DNA from 3 places in the Dietzia sp. KRD202 genome. Region 3 is predicted to be linked to each of the others. Evidence: riboswitches for the same ligand, from Rfam matches in the RefSeq annotation. Region 3 holds a riboswitch; each other region holds the start of a gene.
What was found. Region 3 has a riboswitch for cobalamin ahead of J1M64_RS09680 (VWA domain-containing protein). Riboswitches for the same ligand answer to the same signal wherever they lie in the genome.

Region 1 (7,911 bases), on a different contig from region 3:
CGTCACCCGGGAGATGGCGGCGGTCCGGGAGAAGCGGTTCATCGACATCACCGGCGCCGAGATGAACCCGTCGCTGCGCACGATCTACGGGGTGGAGACCGTCGCGGCGGGGCTCACCGAGCTGGGCCTCATCACGCCGGGGGCCGGCGCGCCGGACCCGGCCAACTGACCCGATGACCCTCGCACCCGAGAGGACCACCGCCCCGGTGGTCCCGGCGCCACCGCGCCGGCGGCCGGCTCTGCGGCGACCGTCCGCACTGGTCACCCTGTGGCTCGGTGGCCTGGGGCTGCTGGCGGTGTCGACGGCGCTCGTCATCACCATCGGCCCGTCCGGACTCACCGCCGCCGACGTTATCCAGTCCGCGCTGGCCCGACTCACGGGAGCCGACTCCGGGCTCACGCGGATCGAGGAGGGGATCATCTGGAACCTGCGGCTTCCGCGCACTCTCATGGCGGCCCTGGCCGGGGCGGGGCTCGCACTGTGCGGCGTCATCCTGCAGTCGCTGCTGCGCAACCCCCTGGCCGACCCGTACATCCTCGGCATCTCCTCGGGCGCATCCACCGGGGCGGTCCTCGTGGTGGTGCTCGGGGTCGGCGCGGGCGCGGTCGGGCTCACCACGGGGGCGTTCGTCGGGGCGCTCACCGCGTTCGGCTTCGTCCTGGTCCTGGCCTTCGCGTCCGGCGGGACGCCCGACCGGGTGGTGCTGGCGGGGGTCGCGGCGACCCAGCTGTTCTCCGCGGTGACCTCGTTCGTCGTCTACATCGCCGCCGACGCCGAGCAGACCCGCGGCGTGCTGTTCTGGCTGCTCGGCTCGCTGGCCTCCGTCCGCTGGTCGGACGTGGCGGTGTGCGGCGTCGTGGTCCTGCTCGGGCTGGTGGCGTGCCTGCTGCACACCTCCAGCCTCGACGCGTTCACCTTCGGCCAGGACGCCGCGGCCGCCCTCGGCGTCAACGTGGCCCGCACCCGGCTGGTGCTCATGGTGGTGACGGCGCTCGTCACGGCCGTCATCGTGAGCACCTGCGGGGCGATCGGCTTCGTGGGTCTGGTGCTGCCACACGCCGCGCGAGCCCTGGTCGGCGGCCGGCACCGGGTCCTCGTCCCGACGGCGGCGCTGATGGGCGCCGTGTTCGTCGTGTGGATCGACGCGGTCTCCCGCACCGTGATCGCGCCCCAGGAGTTGCCGATCGGGGTGGCCACCGCACTCATCGGCGTCCCGGCCTTCGTCGGGCTCCTCCTCCGCCGGGGACACGGCCGATGACCGCCGCCCCGTCGACCCTCGAGGCTCGAGGCGTCTCGTGGTCCGTGCGCGGCCGGACCATCCTCGACGACGTCACCGTAGCTCCCGCCCCCGGCACAATGGTCGGGGTGCTGGGGCCGAACGGATCCGGCAAGTCGACGCTCCTGCGCATCCTGACGGGCGTGCTCCGGCCCGACACCGGATCGGTGCACCTCGACGGCACGGACATCCGATCACTCCCCCGCAAACGCCTGTCCCGGCGCCTGGCACTGGTGGCGCAGGAGGCGACCACCGACCAGAACCCCACGGTCCGGGAGGTCATCGAACTCGGCCGCATCCCCCATCGCGCGGCCTGGTCGGGTCCAGGTCCCGGGGACGACGGGGTGGTGCGGCGCGCGGCGGCCACGACCGGCCTCGGCGACCGCCTGGACCAGCGGTACGCGACCCTGTCCGGCGGCGAGCGGCAGCGGGTGCAGATCGCGCGGGCCCTGGCCCAGGAACCCGGTGTGCTGGTCCTCGACGAACCGACCAACCACCTCGACATCCGCCACCAACTCGACCTGCTGGCCCTGGTCCGCGCCACCGACACCACGGTGATCGCGGCCCTACACGATCTCACCCTGGCGGCCACGTTCTGCGACCATCTGATCGTATTGTCCGGTGGGCGACTCGTGACCGGCGGCGCGCCCCACGAGGTGCTCACCGCCGACCTGATCCGGGAGGTGTACGGAGTGGAGGCCGAGGTGACCCACGACGGGCGGGGGGCGCATGTCCGCTATCTCGCGCGCTGACCCCCACCCGCACCGCGCGTCGTGCACGCGCCGCCGCGGTGACGGGTACGCGCTTGCCGCCCGCGCGGCGGGCATCGCGGCCGGGTTCGCCCTCGATCGCCTCGTCGGCGACCCGCGACGGTTCCACCCCGTCGCGGGCTTCGGCCGGGTCGCGCTCGCCGTGGAGTCGCGGCTCCTCCGGCCCGGCCGGACGCCCAACGCGCAGCGGGCGGCGGGCCTGCTGTTCACCGGCGTCCTCGTGGGGGGCACCGCCGCTGCAGTGACGGGCGTCGGACGTCTCGCCGGACGGAACCGCGTCGCGGCAGTGGCGTGGGACGCGGCCGTGGTGTGGTCGTGCCTGGGCGGGTCCTCGTTGCTCGCGGTCGCGGGGCGGCAGGGTGACCTGCTCGCCCGGGGCGATCACGCGGGTTCCCGGGACCTGTTGCCGTGGTTGTGCGGACGGGATCCGGCCGCGCTCGGCCCGGAGGATCTCGCGCGGGCTGTCGTCGAATCCGTCGCGGAGAACACCTCCGATGCGGCGGTGGCGACGCTGTTCTGGGCCGCGGTGGCGGGTTCGCCCGGCGCCGCCGTCCACCGCGCGGCCAACACGCTCGACGCGATGGTGGGTCACCGTTCGGAGCGGTACCGCCACTTCGGCACCGCCGCGGCGCGGTTCGACGACGTGCTGGGGTTCCTGCCGGCCCGGGTGGCCGGCGCGCTCGGGGTGGTCTGCGCCCCGACCGTGGGCGGGAGTCCCGCCGGGGCCCTGCGGGCGTGGCTCCGTGACGCACCGGCGCACCCGAGCCCGAACGCCGGGGTCGTCGAAGCCGTGTGCGCGGGCGCCCTGGGGGTCCGGCTTGGCGGGCCCACGCCGTACCCGTACGGCGTGGAGGACCGGGCGGTCCTCGGTGACGGCCGGTCGGTCCGGGACGACGACATCCGCCGCGCGATCCTCCTGCACGACCGCGTCCAGGTGGGCACCGTCGCGCTGGCCGTGCTGGGCGTGGTCGTGCGTCGCGCCGTCCTCGGGCGTAGCCGGGCCACGAAGCGCGGGTGGTCGGCTCCGCCGAGCCGGGGTACCTGCACCGCACGCGGACGCGGTGTGCCTATCCTGAGGGCGTACTGCTGACATCCGGAACGAGCAGGGGAAGACCGGTGGGAATCCGGCGCTGACCCGCAACGGTGTGTGGCCACTTTCGTGACCGCGAGCCCGATTACCTGCCCGGATGTTCGCGACTCCGAGTACATCGCCGAGGTCTGCGATCCGGGGTCCTGTCAGGTGACGTGGTGTCGTCGTCGACTCCTACCCTCCTGCGGGTCTCACGTGTCGTCGACCGCACGACACGATCCGAGGACTGATCATGTTCCGTCGCCACCCCAGAATCACGCTCGCCACCCTCCTCGTCGCGGGGGTCGCCCTCACCGGCTGCTCCCGCGGCGAGGCGCTCGCGGAAGGCGGCCCGGTCGAGTCGTTCGCCGACCCTGTGACCGTCACCAACTGTGAGCGCGAGACCACCTACACCGCTGCGCCCCGGCGCATCATCTCGATGAATGACCACGTCACCGAGACCCTCATCCAGATGGGGGCCGGCGACCGGATCGTCGGCATGGGCTACGGCGAGCAGGACGATGTCCTGCCGGAGGTCGCCGAGCAGTTCGAGGCCATTCCGTCCCTCTCGGAGGAGTACCCCACCTGGGAGCAGATCGTGGACCTCGAGCCGGACCTCGTGGTGGCCGGGATGCGCAGCGCCTTCGACGACAAGGAAGGCCGCAGCCGCGACGCCCTCGAGACCGCGGGGATCCACACCTTCCTGTTCTCCGAGTACTGCGGAGAAGGCTTCGGCGACCTGTCGATGCTCGAGACCGACTTCTCCCAGCTCGGCCGGATCCTCGACGTCGAGCCGGGGGCACGGGACCTGACCGACCGGATCACCGGCGAGATGAGGGAGATCCGAGAGACGCTCGATGCGTCGGGTGTCACCGGCACCCCCACGTTCTTCTACGACGGCGGCGAATCAGAACCGACGACGATCGGCGGCGTGGGCATCGGACAACTGATCGGCGAGTACGCGGGCGCGGACAACATCTTCTCCGAGGGCGACCGCCCCTATCTCACGTCCACATGGGAGATCCTGGGCGAGCGTCAGCCCGAGGCGATCGTGGTACTCGACTACGGCGCCACCAGCGCGGAGGACAAGATCGCCTACCTGCGCGCGCAGCCCATCATGTCCACGACGCCGGCGATCCGTGAGAACCGCATCGTGGTGGTCCCGCTGTCCGACTTCTTCGAGAGCTCGCGGATGACGACCTCCACCGAGACCATCGCCCGTGAGCTGCACCCGCACGCGTTCGGGCAGTGACATGACGACCGTCGCCGAGAACACCGGCGGGCGCGTTGACCGCGCCGGCACGGGCATCGATCCCCGCCCCGGCTCCGGGCGCATCGCCGATGCCCCGCCCACCGGGCGGCGGTCGCTGTGGCTCATCTGTCTCCCGCTCGTGGCGGTGCTCGCGATGACGATCGCGGCCGGGGTCTCCCTGGGCTCGGTGTCCATCCCGATCGGGGACGTGTGGGCGATCGTCGCGCACCGCCTGGCGCCGGGGGTCTTCGACCCGTGGTGGACCGACGCCCGCGAGGCGATCGTCCTCGAGTCGCGACTGCCCCGGGCGCTCATGGCGGCGGCCGTGGGCGCGTCGCTGGCCGTGGCGGGTGGCGTCGCCCAGGCGGTCACCCGAAATCCTCTCGCCGACCCGTATCTGCTCGGCGTCTCCTCGGGCGCGGGCTTCGGCGTCGTGGTGCTCACGGTCCTCGGCGTGGGCGCCGGGATGTGGGGCGTGTTCACCCTGCCGATCGCGGCGTTCCTCGGCGCGCTGCTCCCGCTGGCGGGCGTCGTCCTGGTGGCCCGCCGCGCCCATGACACGACCGCCATCGTGCTGGTCGGGGCGGCCATGACGATGGTGTTCGGTGCGCTCAACACGTTCACGTTGCTGGTCCTCGGCGACGACCATCAACTCGGTACCGTCATGCGTTGGCTCGCGGGCGGGTTCGGTGACGCCGGGTGGACCATGCTGTGGGCGCCCGTTGCTATCCTCGCCGTCGCCGGCACGGTGGTGATCCTGTGCAGCCGCCACCTCGACCTGCTTCTCACCGGTGACGACGGCGCCACCGCGATGGGCGTGAACGTGCCCCGGTTCCGGGTGCTCATGCTGCTGCTCGTCTCCCTGCTCACCGCGGGCGCGGTGGCGGTCTCCGGGACGATCGGCTTCATCGGCCTGCTCATCCCCCACCTCGCGGGGTTCTTCACGGGCCGCACCGCGGCGCGCCTGCTTCCCGCGGCGGCCCTGCTCGGCGCGGTCGCGTTGGTGCTGGCCGACCTCGCCGCCCGCGCGGTGAGCGAGGGCACCGAGCTGCCGGTGGGCGTGGTCACCGGCGTCGTGGGCGGCCCGGTGTTCCTGCTGATGTTGTGGCACCGCTACGGGAAGGCGTCGCGATGAGCACCCTCTCCGCGCACGGCGTCTCCGCCCGGCTCGGCGGTCGGCTGATCCTCCACGGTGTCGACCTCACGGTCGCGCCCGGGCGGGTCACCGCACTCGTCGGCCCGAACGGCAGCGGCAAGACCACGCTGCTGCGCACCTGCTATCGCGCGCTGCCGTCCGCCGCGGGGATGGTGACGCTCGACGACGCCGACATCGCCTCGCTGCGTCGCCGCACGCTGGCCCGCGCGGTGGGGGCCAGTACGCAGGAACCGGTCTCGTTGGGCGGCATCACGGTCCGCGAGTCGGTGCGCCTGGGCCGGACGGTCACACGGGGACTTCTCGAGCCCTTCGGCGCCGACGACGCGGCGGTCGTGGAGGATGTCCTCGCCCGGGTCGGGTTGACCGAGCTGGCCGAGCGAGACGTGGTGGCACTGTCGGGCGGCGAGAAGCAACGCGTGTCGATCGCGCGCACCCTCGCCCAGCGGCCCGAGGTGCTCCTGCTGGACGAGCCGACCAATCACCTCGACCTGCACCAGCAATTGTCGGTTCTACGCCTGCTCCGCGAGTTGGCGGCCGACGGGCTGGCGGTGCTGCTCACGATCCACGATCTGCGGATGGCCACCGAGTACTGCGACGTCATCGCGGTCCTGCACCGCGGTCACCTCGTCGCGACCGGTGCGCCGGAGCAGGTCCTGGACGCCGCGGTGCTGCGGGAGGTGTTCGGGGTGCGTGGCGAGGTGCGGGCGGGGCCGGACGGCCGCCGCACGCTCGACGTGGCGGGGCTCGCCGATGCGTGACGGGACCGTGGGTGACGACGGCGACGACGACGAGCTCCGCGCCCCCGAGACCGTGACAGCCGCGTACTCGGGCGTCTCGGACCTCCTCGGCGACTTCGTCCGCACCATCGAACACGGCCCGGAGGTCCTGCCCGGATCGGTGCTGACGGACCCGCGGTGGCTGGCCCGGCGGGTGGAGGACACCGGCCGGCGCTGGAACCATGGCGATCCGCGGGTGAATGGCACGCTGTGGTGGTACTCGGCCAGTTCGACGCTGGTGGCCGCGCCGCTGGTCATGCTGCTCGCGATCGGCCGCGCGCCCGATCCCCGACCGCAGCGGCTCTCCGTCTCGCTGCAGCCGAACGGCTATCTCCACTCGGCGCTGTCGGAACACCTCCTGCCGTCGACCGCGGCCTACGCCGACGCGCTGCTGGAGGCCCACGGCGAGGTGATCGCCGCCCTCGCGGAGGTCTCGGGCGCAGCACCGCGGGCGCTGTGGGCGATCGCGACCGACTCCATCGCGAACCGCGCGCTCGAGGCGGGTCGCGCGGCGGGCGACCCGAATCGCGGCTCCGAGCTCGCACACGCCGTGTGCCGCCCGCCGCTGCTACCGGCTCGGTACATCGATGTGGAGGGCCCCGAGCGGACCCGCCGGTTCGTCCGCCGCAGCTCCTGCTGCCTCATCTATCTGGCCACCGACGGCGGCACGTGCGCGAGCTGCCCGCGCCGTGCCCCGGAGGACCGCCGAGCCGAGCTCGTCCGTCGGACGTAGTTTCGCGATCCGCGCATCCGCGACCACTCGTCGAGGGCGGACCCGGCCGGCCGACTACCCACAGCTCGCTCCGGCGGACAGCTGCCCTGCCAGCCCGGCGACCGCCCCGATCACGGTGATCGCGGGCGGCGCGACCTGAGCCTCGGCCGCCTGCCGCGCGATCGTCGCCAGCGTCCCGTGCAGGACGCGCTCCGCCGGGGTGGAGCCGTTCTCGACCAGCACAGCCGGGGTGTCCCCGGGCATCCCCTCGGCCAGGAGTTCCGCGGTGATGGCGGGCAGGGTCGTGACCGCCATGAGCAACACCAGCGTGGTCCCGGACCTGGCGAGCGCGCCGTAGTCGAGGGTCGAGTGCGGGCTGTCGGGCGGGACGTGCCCGGAGATCACCGACACGCCCTGCGAGAGTCCGCGGTGGGTGGCCGGGACGCCGGCGAGGGCCGGAACCGACAGGGCCGAGGTGACGCCCGGGATCACGGTGACGGGCACCCCGGCCGCGGTGCACGCGAGGTGCTCCTCGGCGCCGCGGCCGAACAGGAAGCTGTCGCCGCCCTTGAGTCGGACGACGGTGCGCCCGCGCCGCGCGTGCTCGACGAGGATCCGGTTGATCTCCTCCTGCGGGGTCGCCGGACCGAAGGGCACCTTGCCCACGTCGATCACCTCGATGCCGGGGTCGAGCTCGTCGAGGATCGACACCGGTCCCAGGCGGTCGGTCACCACCACGTCGGCGGTGCGGACTGCGTCGAGGCCGGCCACGGTCATCAGCCCCGGGTCCCCCGGCCCGCCGCCGACCAGCACGACCCGGCCCGCGCAGTCCCGCGCGACCGTGGCGCCGGCGCTGTCCTTCCCGCCGGTCGTCCCGGCCGTCGCCCCGGCGGTGTCCT
Region 2 (6,130 bases), on a different contig from region 3:
TCCAGTCGTGGACCACGCCGGCGGTCGCATCGAACCCGAAGAGGTAGTCCACCGTGGCCGCCAGCTCGAACGCCCCCTTGTAGCCGTGCCGCTGCATGGCCGCGATCCACCGCGGGTTCACCACTCGCGCGCGGAACACCCGCGTGGTCTCCTCCGCCAGCGACCGGGTGCGGACGGCGTCGGGCGTGGTCGAGTCGCCCACATAGGCGCGCGGCTCGGCGCCGGTGAGGGCGCGGACGGTGGCGATCATCCCGCCGTGGTACTGGAAGTAGTCGTCCGAGTCGGCGATGTCGTGCTCGCGGGTGTCGATGTTCTTGGCCGCCACCGCAATGCGCCGGTAGTTGGTGCGCATGTCGTCGGCCGCGGGGACTCCGTCGAGGTCGCGGCCGTAGGCGTACCCGCCCCAGCGGGTGTAGACCTCGGCCAGGTCTCGGTCGTCGCGCCAGTTGCCCGCCTCGATGGTCTGCAGGATTCCCGCCCCGTACGAGCCGGGCGCGGAGCCGAAGATCCGGGTGGTGGCGCGGCGTTGATCCGAGTGCTCGGCGAGGTCGGCCCGCGTGTGGGCGGCGACGAAGTTGTGTTCGTCGGGCTCGTCCAGCTCGGCGACCATCCGCACGGCGTCGTCGAGCATCCCGATGACGTGCGGGAACGCATCGCGGAAGAAGCCGGAGATGCGCACGGTCACGTCGACGCGCGGGCGGCCCAGTTCCTCGGACGGGACCACCTCCAGGCCCGTGACCCGGCGGGAGGCCTCGTCCCACTCGGGGCGGACGCCCAGCAGGGCCAGGACCTCGGCGATGTCGTCCCCGGAGGTGCGCATGGCCGAGGTACCCCAGATCGACAGCCCCACCGAGCTCGGGTACTCACCGGTCTCGGCGACGTGCCGGTCGAGCAGCGAGTCCGCCATGGCCTGACCGGTCTCCCACGCCAGCCGCGACGGGACGGCGCGCGGGTCCACCGTGTAGAAGTTCCGGCCCGTGGGCAGCACATTGACCAGGCCCCGAAGGGGGGATCCCGAGGGCCCGGCCGGGATGAACCCGCCGTCCAGGGCGTGCATGACGGCGTCCAGCTCATCGACAGTGGCGGCCAGTCGCGGCACCACCTCACGGGCGGCGAACTCGAGCACCTGCGCGACCTCGTCGTCGTCGTTGTCGTCGTCGTTGTCGTCATCGCCCTCGGACGCGCCGTCGCCCGCCTCACCCGCGGTGAGGCCCGCGGCGGCGAGGACGTCGGGCACCGCGGCGACGTCCCACTCCCGCGCGTCCATCCCCTCGACCAGCGCCTTGGCGAGCGCCTCGACCCGGTCGACCTCCTCGGTCGGCGCGCCCTCGGCCAGCCCGAGTGCGCGACGCAGGCCCGGAACCGCCCCGGACTCGCCGCCCCACACCTGCGAGGCCCGCAGGATCGCCAGCACCAGGTTGACGCGCGCCTCGCCCGCGGGCGCCTGGCCCAGGACGTGCAGGCCGTCGCGGATCTGGACGTCCTTGATCTCGCAGAGCCAGCCGTCGACGTGGAGCAGGAAGTCGTCGAACTCCTCGTCCCCGGGCCGTTGCTCGAGGCCCAGGTCCTCGTGCATGTGCGCGGACTGCATGAGCGTCCAGATCTGCGCGCGGATGGCCGGGAGCTTGGCCGGGTCCATCGACGCGATGTTCCCGTACTCGTCGAGCAGCTGCTCCAGGCGGGCGATGTCCCCGTACGACTCCGCGCGGGCCATCGGCGGGACCAGGTGGTCGACGATCGTCGCGTGCGCGCGGCGCTTGGCCTGGGCGCCCTCGCCGGGGTCGTTGACGAGGAAGGGGTAGATCAGCGGAAGGTTGGCGATCGCCGCGTCGGTGGCGCAGTCCGCCGAGAGCGCGGCGTTCTTGCCCGGCAGCCATTCGAGCGAGCCGTGCTTGCCGATGTGCACCAGCGCGTGCGCGCCGAAGCCGCGGGCGAGCCAGCGGTAGGCGGCCAGGTAGTGATGGGACGGCGCGAGCTCGGGGTCGTGATAGATGGCGACCGGGTTCTCGCCGAACCCGCGGGGCGGCTGGATCAACAGGACGACGTTGCCGGCCTGGATGGTGGCCAGGACGATCTCTCCGGCGTCGTTGACGAACAGCTCGCCCGGCGCGGGCCCCCACGCCTCGACCATCTCCGCACGCAGCGCCTCGGGCAGGTCCGCGGTCCAGCGCAGGTAGTCGTCGGTGGAGATCCGGACGTGGCTGTCGGTGAGCTGGGCGCTGGTGAGCCACTCCTCGTCCTGCCCGCCCGCGGCGATGAGCGCGTGGATGAGGGCGTCGCCGGCGGCGGTGTCGTCGGGGAAACCGCCCTCCGCGACGGTGCCATCCGCCCCCGGCTCGGTGAGGTCGAGGCCCGGTCGATCGAGAAAGCGCGCGATGGGGCCGTCGTCCGGGCCCAGGTCGTAACCCTCGTCGCGCATCCGGCGCAGCAGGCGGATGGTCGAGACCGGGGTGTCCAGACCGACGGCGTTGCCGATGCGGGAGTGCTTGGTCGGATAGGCCGACAGGACCAGCGCGACCTTGCGGTCGGCGGGCGCCACATGGCGCAGCCGCGCGTGGGCCACGGCGATCCCGGCGACACGCGCGCACCGCTCGGGATCGGCCACGTAGCGGGGCAGTCCGTCGGCGTCGATCTCCTTGAACGAGAACGGCGCAGTGATGATCCGGCCGTCGAACTCGGGGATCGCGATCTGGTTGGCGGAGTCCAGCGGGTTGACGCCGTCGTCGGAGGCCGCCCAGTCCTCGCGGCTCCACGTCAGGCACAGGCCCTGCAATACGGGAATGTCGAGCGCGGCGATGCGCTCGACGTCCCACGTCTCGTCCTCGCCGCCCGCGCTCACCGTGCCGGGAGTGGTGCCGCCGGCGGCGAGAACCGTCACGACCAGCGCATCGAGAGTGCCAAGGGCGTCGAACAACTCGTCGGGGGCCGAGCGCAGGGAGCCGGCGAAGACCGGCACTCCCACCGCGCCAGCGGCGTCGATCGCGTCGGCCAGCGCGTGGGCGAACCCGGAGTTCCCGCTCACCTCGTGGGCGCGGTAGTAGAGCACGCCCACGCGGGGCAGGCCGGGGGCTTCCGTCGTGTCCGGCCGCGGCGGCATACCCCACACCGGCACGTTCTCCGGCGGCTCGAACCCGGCGCCGGTGAGCAACACGGTGTCGGCCAGGAACGCGTGCAGCTGCGCCAGGTTGCCCGGGCCGCCCTCGGCGAGATAGCGGTGTGCCTCGGCCGCGGTGCCGATCGGGACGGTGGACAGCTCCATAAGGTCGGCGTCGGGGGTCTGCTCGCCACCCAGGACCACCACCGGAACGCCCGCGCCGAGCACGGCGGCGAACCCGGCGTCCCACGATCGCCGCGAGCCGAGGATGCGGACCACCACCAGGTCGGCGCCGTCGAGCAGTTCGGGCAGATTCGCCTCGACGTCGAGTCGAGACGGGTTGCCGAGCGTGAACGCCGCGCCGGATTCGCGCGCGGAGAGCAGGTCCGTGTCGGAGGTGGACAACAGGGTGATGCGGGGCACGTCGTGCTGTGCCGAGGCGCCATCAGGGGACGCCAAACGCCGGGTGGGGCGCATGTTCTTCTCCAAACCCTCGTGGAACATGTCGCCGTGGCCGGTCTCCTGGCTTCCGCATCAACGCCGTGCGACCGACCTTCCCGGACCCGTGGATCCAGTGGTCTCCGACCCGTGAGGGACGGACGAGGGCCGCGTGACTCCGCGACTACAGTGGCGAGGGCCGCGCCGGCTTTTCCTCCGGCTTCCCGAACACCACGGCACCGGCGAGCCTATCCGGCGGACCCCGCCAGTGGCCGCCCGGCCGTCGCGCGAGGGTCAGGAGCGACTTACCTGGCTGCCTCGCGTCAGCCGGGGACGGCCGTCCCGGTCAGGGGAAGTCCACCACCGCGAGGTTGAGCGGCAGCTCGTTCATCCGCGGTTCCGGCGAGAGGGTCGCCTCGTCGACGAAAGTGCCGGACAGGAAGTCGTCGGCGTCGGCGATCCGCTCCGGCGGGACCTGCCCCGCGTAGTCGAACCCCTTCAGCTCGTACGGCAGCGAGTCGGCCTCGAGCAGGCTCGGCCCGTCCATGAGCTGGAAGTGCAGGTGCGAGGCGTTGGCGTTGCCGGTGTTCCCGAGCTTGCCCAGCACCTGGCCCTCGGTCACCGTGTCGCCGGGTTTCACCGTGACCGAGCCGGAGATCATGTGTGCGTACATCGCGTACACGCCGTCGCCGAGGTCGAGCACCACGTGGTTGCCGTCCACGTTCTCGACGGTGAGCTTGGAGGCCAGTTCCGGGTTGCTGGCGGGCAGGACGCCCGGCGCGTTGGCGTCCATCCCGTCGAGGACCGAGACGACGGTGGCGTCGGCGACGGCGAGGATCTCGGCGCCGTAGTCCACGTAGCTCTCGTTGTGGTTCCTGTCGCCCGTGAAGAACTCGCCCTCGTCGTTGGTGCGTTTCCAGTCGATCGCAAAGCGCTGACTGTTGTTGAGTTTGCCGTTGACCGACATCACCGAGCTGCGGTGCGGGAAGCCCGGTTCGCAACACCCGTTGAGGGCCACCCAGTTCTCGCCCCGCACGGGCGGCGCGATGACCGGCACGGTCCGGGTGGAGAAGACGACCGGTGTCGTGAGGTAGTCGATGGGCCCGGGTTCGCCGAACGCCGGCGAGGCGGCACCGGTCCCGTAGAGGTGGTGCAGCACCGCGTCCGGGGCCTGGTCGAGCGAGTCGAGGGTGAAGTCGATGAACACGACCCGGCTCTCCTGCGGCGGGATCTGCGCGGTGTCGACGTACCCGGCGGGCAGGTCGCGCAGCCGGTTGCAGTCACCGAAGACGCAGTCCGGGTCCACGAGAGCGGCGGCGGAGAAGCTGGCGATGACCTTGGTGGGGTCGGTGCCGTCCACCACGTCGATCTTGTCCACGCTCGCCGGCACCTTGGTGGCGTTGGTGAGCTGCAGGTCGTAGGCCACGTGGTACTTGCCGTCGGTGCCCTTGAACGGCAGCGGCGGGTTGCCGATGGGAATCATCGTCAGCGCGGTGAACGCGTCCGGGACGGTCACCCCGGCGACGGACCCGGCGGCCGGTGATGCCGTGGTAGTGGCGGCCGCTTCGGCGGCGGCGGGTTCGGTGGCGGCGTCCGACGAGCACCCGGCCGCGACCAGTGCGACTGCGGTGAGGGCGGAGGCGAGAAGGGTGGGTACGCGGCGAGGTATCACGGTGGAGCTCCGTTTCTTCAGTTGTGAAGAAAAAACTTACCCTCTGCCGTCTGGGAAAAGTACACCGGCGACGGGCTGCCACAATGGCCCCCGTGAGCATCAGCGAACCCACCCGCCGGACCCGTGGCGACCTGTGCCCGGGCGTCCTGCGGCCGTGGCCGGCTTCCGACGGCGCCCTGGTCCGTTTGCGCGTGCCGGGCGGCCGCGTGTCACCGGCGGCACTGGCCGGCCTGCACGGGGTCGCCGTGAGATATGGCGACGACGACAACGTGCACGTCACGACACGCGCGAACCTGCAACTGCGGGCTCTGCCGATCGGTCCGGACGGGCAGCTGCCCGGCGAGGTGGTGGCGGCGATCGCGGAGACGGGCCTGCTCCCCGCGCCCGGGCACGAGCTGGTGCGCAACGTCCTCGTCTCGCCGCTGACGGGCCTGGGCGAGTCGTTCGGCGGGCAGGCCCGGGGCCGCGCGGACCTGCGGCCGGTGACCGAGGCGCTGGACGCCGGGCTGCTGGCCGATCCCGCGCTCGGCGGCTTGCCGGGCCGGTTCTTGTTCGTCCTGGACGACGGCCGCGGGGACCTGCTCGAGCGCTCCTGCGATCTGGGCCTGGTCGCCTTGGATGCCGACATCGCGCAGCTGCGGGTGGGTGAGCAGTGGTCGGACGTCGTGCCGCTGACTGACGCCGCCGAGCGGCTGGTCGAGCTGGCCCGCGAGTTCGTCGACGCCCGCGGCACCGGGCCGGACGCCCCGTGGCACGTGCGGGAACTGCCAACCCCCCTCGCCGCCGCCCACCCCGTGGACGACCGGCTCCCGAGCCCGGCCCCGGCGCTCCCGTATGGGCCGGTCGCGGGGTCGGCGGGGCGGATCGAGCACGTCGAAGCGCCGGACGGGATCCTCGACCGCCACCTCATCGCCCGGCTCACCGGC
Region 3 (6,174 bases):
GTCGTCGGACAGCGCGCTCGTCGTCGCGGAGTCAGACCAACTCGGCGGCCGTGCCCATTCCGCGGTCCGCTAACCGGGCGAAGCGCCGCGCGTGCGCCGCGAACCGGGCCGCCATCGCCGGATGCCCGGCCCAGTGCGTGTGCAGGTAGGAGGCGTGGACCGACCCGCTGACGAAGCCCTCCGGTCCGGCGCTGCTGGTCCAGGCGGGAGCCGCTCCCGGTCCGCTCGTGCTGGGCACATCCGCGTAAGAGCCCGCCGCGCCGGCGGGCGGGTTCACGGCCGTGCGGTGGAACTCGTGGCCGGTGACCTCGGTGCCGGCGGTCGCCAGGACGCTGTCGGCGACCGCGGTCGACCGGCGGTAGGCCAGCGTGAGCCGCGGGGCCATGGCCGCGTCGGCGTCAACAGCACCGACCATGGGGACACCGTCGAGGGTGCGACAGAGGTAGAGCAGGCCCGCGCACTCGGCGACGGTCGGCGTCCCGGCGGCCGTCGCCGCGCGCAGTGCCCGCAGCATCGGCTCGTTTGCGGCGAGGTCCGCGGCGTGGACCTCGGGGAACCCGCCCCCGAGGTAGATCCCCGCGGCGGTGTCGGGCAGGGCCTCGTCGGCCAGCGGGTCGAACGGCACGACCGAGCAGCCGGTCGCCTCGAGCAACTCGACCGTCTCGGCGTAGCGGAAGGTGAAGGCCCGGCCACCGGCCACGGCGATGAGGGGGCGGACCTCGTCGTCGTCGACCTCGTGGGCGCGGTCACTACCCAGCGCCACGCGCGCCGACCACGCCTCGCCCGCCAGCGGCGGCGCCTCACGCGCGATCCGCATGACGGCCTCCAGGTCGATCGACGCGGCCACCTTCCCGGCCAGGTGGTCGAGCGAGCGCGCGGCCTCCGGGCGTTCGGCGGCGGGGACCAGGCCGAGATGGCGGGAGGGGGCGGTGACGTCGTCGTCGCGCTGGAGGACACCCAGCACCGGGATGCCGAGGGGCGCCAGCGCGCGGCGGACCTCGTCGGAGTGGCGGACGGAACCCGCCTTGTTGAGCACCACCCCGGCGATGTGCACGGCTGGGTCGTAGGAGGCCATCCCCAGCACCACCGCGGCGATGCTGCGCGAGGCGTGGGAGATGTCGACGACCAGCACGACGGGGGCCCCGGTGAGCGCGGCGACGTGGGCTGTGGAGGCGAACCCGTCGCCGCCGATGTGGCCGTCGTACAGGCCCATCACGCCCTCGATCACCGCGACGTCGGCGGGGCGCCCCGCGCCGATCCCGGCCCCGCCCGCGCCGGCGCCGTGCAGCAGCAGCGGCACGATCCGCTTCTCGCCCACCAGGTGCGGGTCGAGGTTGCGGCCCGGCCGCCCGGTGGCCAGAGCGTGGTACCCGGGGTCGATGTAGTCGGGGCCCACCTTGTGCCCCGAGACCTCCAGCCCGGTGCGGCGCAGCGCGGCCATGAGGCCGGTCGCGACGGTGGTCTTGCCGTGCCCCGACGCCGGCGCGGCCACGACGATCCGCGGCAGCGCGGTCACCATTCGATGCCCCGCTGACCCTTCTGCCCGGCGTCCATCGGGTGTTTGACCTTGGTCATCTCGGTGACCAGGTCGGCGACCTCGAGCAGTCGGGGGTCGGCGTCGCGGCCGGTGATCACCACGTGCTGCCGGCCGGGGCGGCTGGCGAGGGTGGCGACCACGTCGTCGACGTCCACCCAGCCCCATTTCATGGGATAGGTGAACTCGTCGAGCAGGTAGAGGTCGTGCCGCTCGTCGGCCAGGCGGCGTTTGATCTCGGCCCATCCTTCGGCGGCGTCGGCGGCGTGGTCGTCCTCGGTGCCGTCCTTGCGCGACCACGACCACCCCGAGCCCATCTTGTGCCACTCGACGGGCCCGCCCTCGCCGGTCTCGGCGTGCAGGCGGGCGAGGCGTTCCATGACGGTCTGCTCGCCGATGCGCCACTTGGCGGACTTGACGAACTGGAACACCCCGATGTCCCAGCCCTGGTTCCACGCGCGCATGGCCAGACCGAACGCGGCGGTGGACTTCCCCTTGCCGGGCCCGGTGTGGACCATGACCAGCGGACGGTTGCGGCGTTGCCGGGTGCTGAGCCCGTCGTCGGGCACGATCTCCGGCTGTCCCTTGGGCATCAGGCCACCTCGTTCCGGGGGTCGACGCCCCGGGGGCGCGCGGTGCGGGCGCGGGCTGTGTGAACGTCGACCGTGTCGGCGAGTCCCTCGGCGGTGACCTCGCCCAGTGGCACGTGCTCAGCGCCCAGGTGCCCGGCGAGCTCGGAGGCCAGGCCCATCCGGAAGCGGCCGGTCTCGCAGTCCACCACCACCGAGGCCACGCCGAGGGAGGCCAGCCCGGTCGCCGCGGTGCGGGACCTGGCGAGGGCGTCCGGGCCGTGGGTGGCGCGGCCGTCGGTGACGACGACGAGGAGGGCCCGCCGCCGCGGATCGCGGACGCCTTCAATGCGCAGGACCTCGGCGGCGGTGAGCAGTCCCTCGGCCAGTGGGGTCCGGCCGCCCGCCGGGAGTTCCGCGAGGCGGGTGGCCGCGATGTCGACCGACGAGGTGGGCGGCAGGGTCACGTGGGCCGCGGACCCGCGGAAGGTCACCAGTCCCACCTTGTCGCGGCGGCGGTAGGCGTCCAGCAGTAGGGAGAGGATCGCGGTCTTGACCTGCTCCATCCGGGTGCGGGCGGCCATGGAGCCGGAGGCGTCCACGCAGAACAGCACGAGGTTGGACTCGCGGCCCTCGCGCACCGCCGAGCGCAGGTCCTCGGCGGCCAGCCGGAGTCGACCGCCGTTGCGGCCGGCCTCGCGACCCCGGGCGGACTGCTGCGGCGCGGCGGAGCGGATCGTGGCGGGCAGGTGCAGGTCGGCCCCGGTGAACGCGCCTGCGCCGATGCGGCGGCCAGTGCTGGTGATGGCCCTCGACCGGCGGCCGGCCGCGCCCTGGCCGGTACCGGCGACGGCGAGCAGGCGGGTGCGGTACGGCGCCGCGGCCGCGGTGACCGTGCCTGGCTCGGGCGGGGTGGGCCCGGGAGCGTCGCCCGGGGTGTCGTCGCCGGCCTGATCGCCGGCCTGGCCGTCGGCATCGTCGTCCGATCGGCCTTCCACCTGGCCGGAGCCCTCGGTGCCGGAGGCGTCGGCAGCGTCGGGGCTGTCCTCGGTCTGCTCGGCCTGGCCGGACGGGTGCTCGTGCCCGGCGTCCTCGGCCGAGGCCCGCGCCGGGGCCGACTCGGCGTCCGGGGCGTCTGCCGACGCGGACTCGTCTGCGGACTCCGACTGTTCGGCGTCGTCGGCCGGCGCGGTCTCGTCTCGAGGGTCGGGATCGGGCTCGTCGTCGTCGCCCAGCAGCCGTTCCAACAGGTCCTCGTCGAGGCCCGGCGCATCGAACGGGGCCCGACGGCGGCGGTGGGGCAGCGCCATGCGCGCGGCGACGCGGATGTCCTCGCGGGTGATCCGGGTCCGGCCCTGCCATGCGGCGTGGGCGGCGGCGGTGCGGGCGGTGACGATGTCGGCGCGCATGCCGTCCACGTCGAAGCCTGCACACACCCGGGCGATGGTGGACAGCGCCCAGGGGGTCAGTCTCACCCGGTCGAGTACCCGCCGCGCGGCGGCGATCCGCTCGCGCACTGCGGCCTCGTCGGCGGCGTGGGCGGCGACGAATCCCGCCGGGTCGGCCTCGAACGCGATCCGGCGGCGCACCACCTCGGCGCGCAGTTCCGGGTCCCGGGGCGCGGCCACCTCCACGGTGAGGCCGAAGCGGTCCAGCAGCTGGGGCCGGAGCTCACCCTCTTCGGGGTTCATGGTGCCGATCAGTACGAAGCGCGCGGCGTGCTCGACGGAGATGCCGTCGCGCTCCACGGTCACCCGGCCCATCGCGGCGGCGTCGAGCAGAAGGTCCACCACGTGGTCGTGGAGCAGGTTGACCTCGTCCACGTAGAGCAGTCCGCGGTGTGCGCGGGCGAGTAGGCCCGGTTGGAACACGGTCACGCCATCGGCGAGCGCACTCTCCAGGTGTAGTGATCCGGTGATGCGGTCCTCGGACACCCCGATCGGCAGCTCGACCAGGCGGACCGGCCGCCGCTCGGTGGGCGCGTCGTGGGGGATACGCCCGTCCGGGGTCTCGGAACCGCGGTCGTCAGGTGCGGAGGAGAAGCGGTCGCCGGTGACGACCTCGACCTCCGGCAGGATCCCGGTGAGGGCGCGGACCATCGTGGACTTGGCCGTGCCCTTCTCGCCGCGGATCAGCACGCCGCCGACCGCCGGGGACACCGCGGTCAGGGTCAGGGCCAGCGCCATGTCGTCGGAACCGACGACAGCGCTGAAGGGGTAGTGCAGTGGCATGGGGGCTCCCGCTCTCGTCTGCCAGGCTGGTCAGCGCGAGGCCGGTCTCCGGACTTCCCGGCTCATCTCGGATGTGCGCGCGGGGCGCGATCGCCTGAGAGGCCGGGTTACCGTAGCGGGCCCTGTGCCGGATTCTCACCGGCTTCCCTGATTCTCCCCTCCGCCCGCTCTCGCGGTCGTGGGGCACCTCGTGCTGTGGGGTCTGTTCGGTTGTGTGGTGCCGAGGCTAGCCCAACGGCCTGTCCCGGGGCGCCTCAGGTGTCGCGGTAGGGTTCCGCGTCATGAATGCACGGGTGGTGGTCGTCGGCATCGGCGGCGACGGGTGGGCGGGGCTCGACGAGGCCCGCCGTCGCGCCATCATGGGCGCCGATGTGGTGCTCGGCGGCGAGCGTCATCTGGCGATGATTCCGGGCGAGGTGACGGCCGAACGCGTGCCGTGGCCGCGGCCGCTGCGGGACGGGTTGCCGGAGCTGCTCCAGCGGTGGGTCGGGCGGTCGATCGTGGCCCTGGCCTCGGGCGATCCGCTGGTCGCCGGGATCGGCACCACCCTGATCGAGCTGCTCGGCGCGGACGCGGTGGAGGTGCTCCCGGCGGTGTCCTCGGTCGCGCTGGCCCGCGCCAGGATGCGGTGGCCGGCCGAGTCCGTGGCGGTGCTGCGCGACCACCGCGCGCTGCCCCGTGAGCTGGCGCCGGGGCGGCGGGTGCTGGTGCTCTCGGCCGACCGGCACACGCCGGGAGAGGTCGCCGCGGTACTCGTTGGCGCCGGCTTCGGGGGGAGCGCGATGACCGTTCTGTCCGATCTCGGGGGCCCGGCCGAGGCCCGGTTTTCCCGCGCGGCGCGCGACTGGGCTGTCGATCACGAGGCCCCCGCCCTGCACGTCCTGGCGGTTGAGTGCGTGGCCGACGCGTCCGCCCGACCGCTCGGACTGGTGCCGGGCCTGCCCGACGACGCCTTCGAGAACGACGGCCAGCTCACCCGCCGCGACCTGCGGGCTTCCGCCCTGTCGCGGCTCGCACCGATGGCCGGTGATTTGCTGTGGGACGTGGGCGCCGGCGCCGGGTCGGTGGGCATCGAGTGGATGCGCGCCCACCCGTCATGTCGGGCGATCGCGGTGGAGGCCGATCCCGAGCGGGCGGCGCGTGTCGCGCGCAACGCCGTGCGGCTGGGGGTGCCGTCGTTGGAGGTCGTCCACGGACGGGCGCCCCAGGCTCTGGACGGTCTGCCGCGGCCGGACGCGGTGTTCATCGGTGGAGGCGGCACTGCTCCTGGCCTGCTGAGACAGTGCTGGGACGCACTTCGTCCCGGCGGACGGCTGGTCGCGCATGCGGTGACTCTGGAGACCGAGCGCGTGGTGGTCGACGCCCGCGCCGAGTTCGGCGGGGAGCTGACCAGGATCCAGGTCGAGCACGCGGACTCGATCGGCCGGTTCGCCGGCTGGGCCCCCGCCCGTGCGGTGGTGCAGTGGGCGGCCGTGAAGCCATTCGTCGCTGCGGCTGATACTTCGGAAACAGGGGAGAGCTCGTGACCGTTCACTTCGTAGGAGCCGGCCCCGGCGCCGCTGATCTGCTGACGCTGCGCGCGGCTGCGTCCCTGCGCGAGGCCGACGTCTGCCTGTACGCGGGGACGTACCTCGACGACGGTGTGCTCGACCACTGCCGACCCGAGGCCCGGCTGGTGGACACCCAGCATCTGGACCTCGACGGGATCATCGGCGAGATCGTCGCCGCTCACGCCGATGGGCTCGAGGTGGTTCGGCTGTGTTCGGGTGACCCGTCGCTGTACTCGGCTCTCGCCGAGCAAACTCGCCGGCTCGACTCGGCTGGCGTGCCGTGGGACGTC

Region 1: another riboswitch for cobalamin. It lies ahead of J1M64_RS06515 (ABC transporter substrate-binding protein); the one in region 3 lies ahead of J1M64_RS09680 (VWA domain-containing protein).
Region 2: another riboswitch for cobalamin. It lies ahead of cobN (cobaltochelatase subunit CobN); the one in region 3 lies ahead of J1M64_RS09680 (VWA domain-containing protein).

What each region holds. Positions count from the first base shown of each region.
Region 1 is NZ_JABFAN010000010.1:26,953-34,863, reverse strand. It holds gene J1M64_RS06535 (ABC transporter substrate-binding protein) at 1-169, shown strand, start outside; gene J1M64_RS06530 (iron ABC transporter permease) at 174-1,259, shown strand; gene J1M64_RS06525 (ABC transporter ATP-binding protein) at 1,256-2,029, shown strand; gene J1M64_RS06520 (cobalamin biosynthesis protein) at 2,007-3,137, shown strand; cobalamin riboswitch at 3,107-3,249, shown strand; gene J1M64_RS06515 (ABC transporter substrate-binding protein) at 3,370-4,368, shown strand; gene J1M64_RS06510 (FecCD family ABC transporter permease) at 4,370-5,503, shown strand; gene J1M64_RS06505 (ABC transporter ATP-binding protein) at 5,500-6,282, shown strand; gene J1M64_RS06500 ((2Fe-2S)-binding protein) at 6,275-7,033, shown strand; gene cobA (uroporphyrinogen-III C-methyltransferase) at 7,088-7,911, opposite strand, start outside.
Region 2 is NZ_JABFAN010000010.1:19,818-25,947, reverse strand. It holds gene cobN (cobaltochelatase subunit CobN) at 1-3,571, opposite strand, end outside; cobalamin riboswitch at 3,589-3,783, opposite strand; gene J1M64_RS06480 (M23 family metallopeptidase) at 3,879-5,204, opposite strand; gene J1M64_RS06475 (nitrite reductase) at 5,297-6,130, shown strand, end outside.
Region 3 is NZ_JABFAN010000014.1:816-6,989, reverse strand. It holds gene J1M64_RS09690 (cobyrinate a,c-diamide synthase) at 32-1,519, opposite strand; gene cobO (cob(I)yrinic acid a,c-diamide adenosyltransferase) at 1,513-2,127, opposite strand; gene J1M64_RS09680 (VWA domain-containing protein) at 2,127-4,334, opposite strand; cobalamin riboswitch at 4,356-4,540, opposite strand; gene cbiE (precorrin-6y C5,15-methyltransferase (decarboxylating) subunit CbiE) at 4,616-5,860, shown strand; gene J1M64_RS09670 (cobalt-precorrin-4/precorrin-4 C(11)-methyltransferase) at 5,857-6,174, shown strand, end outside.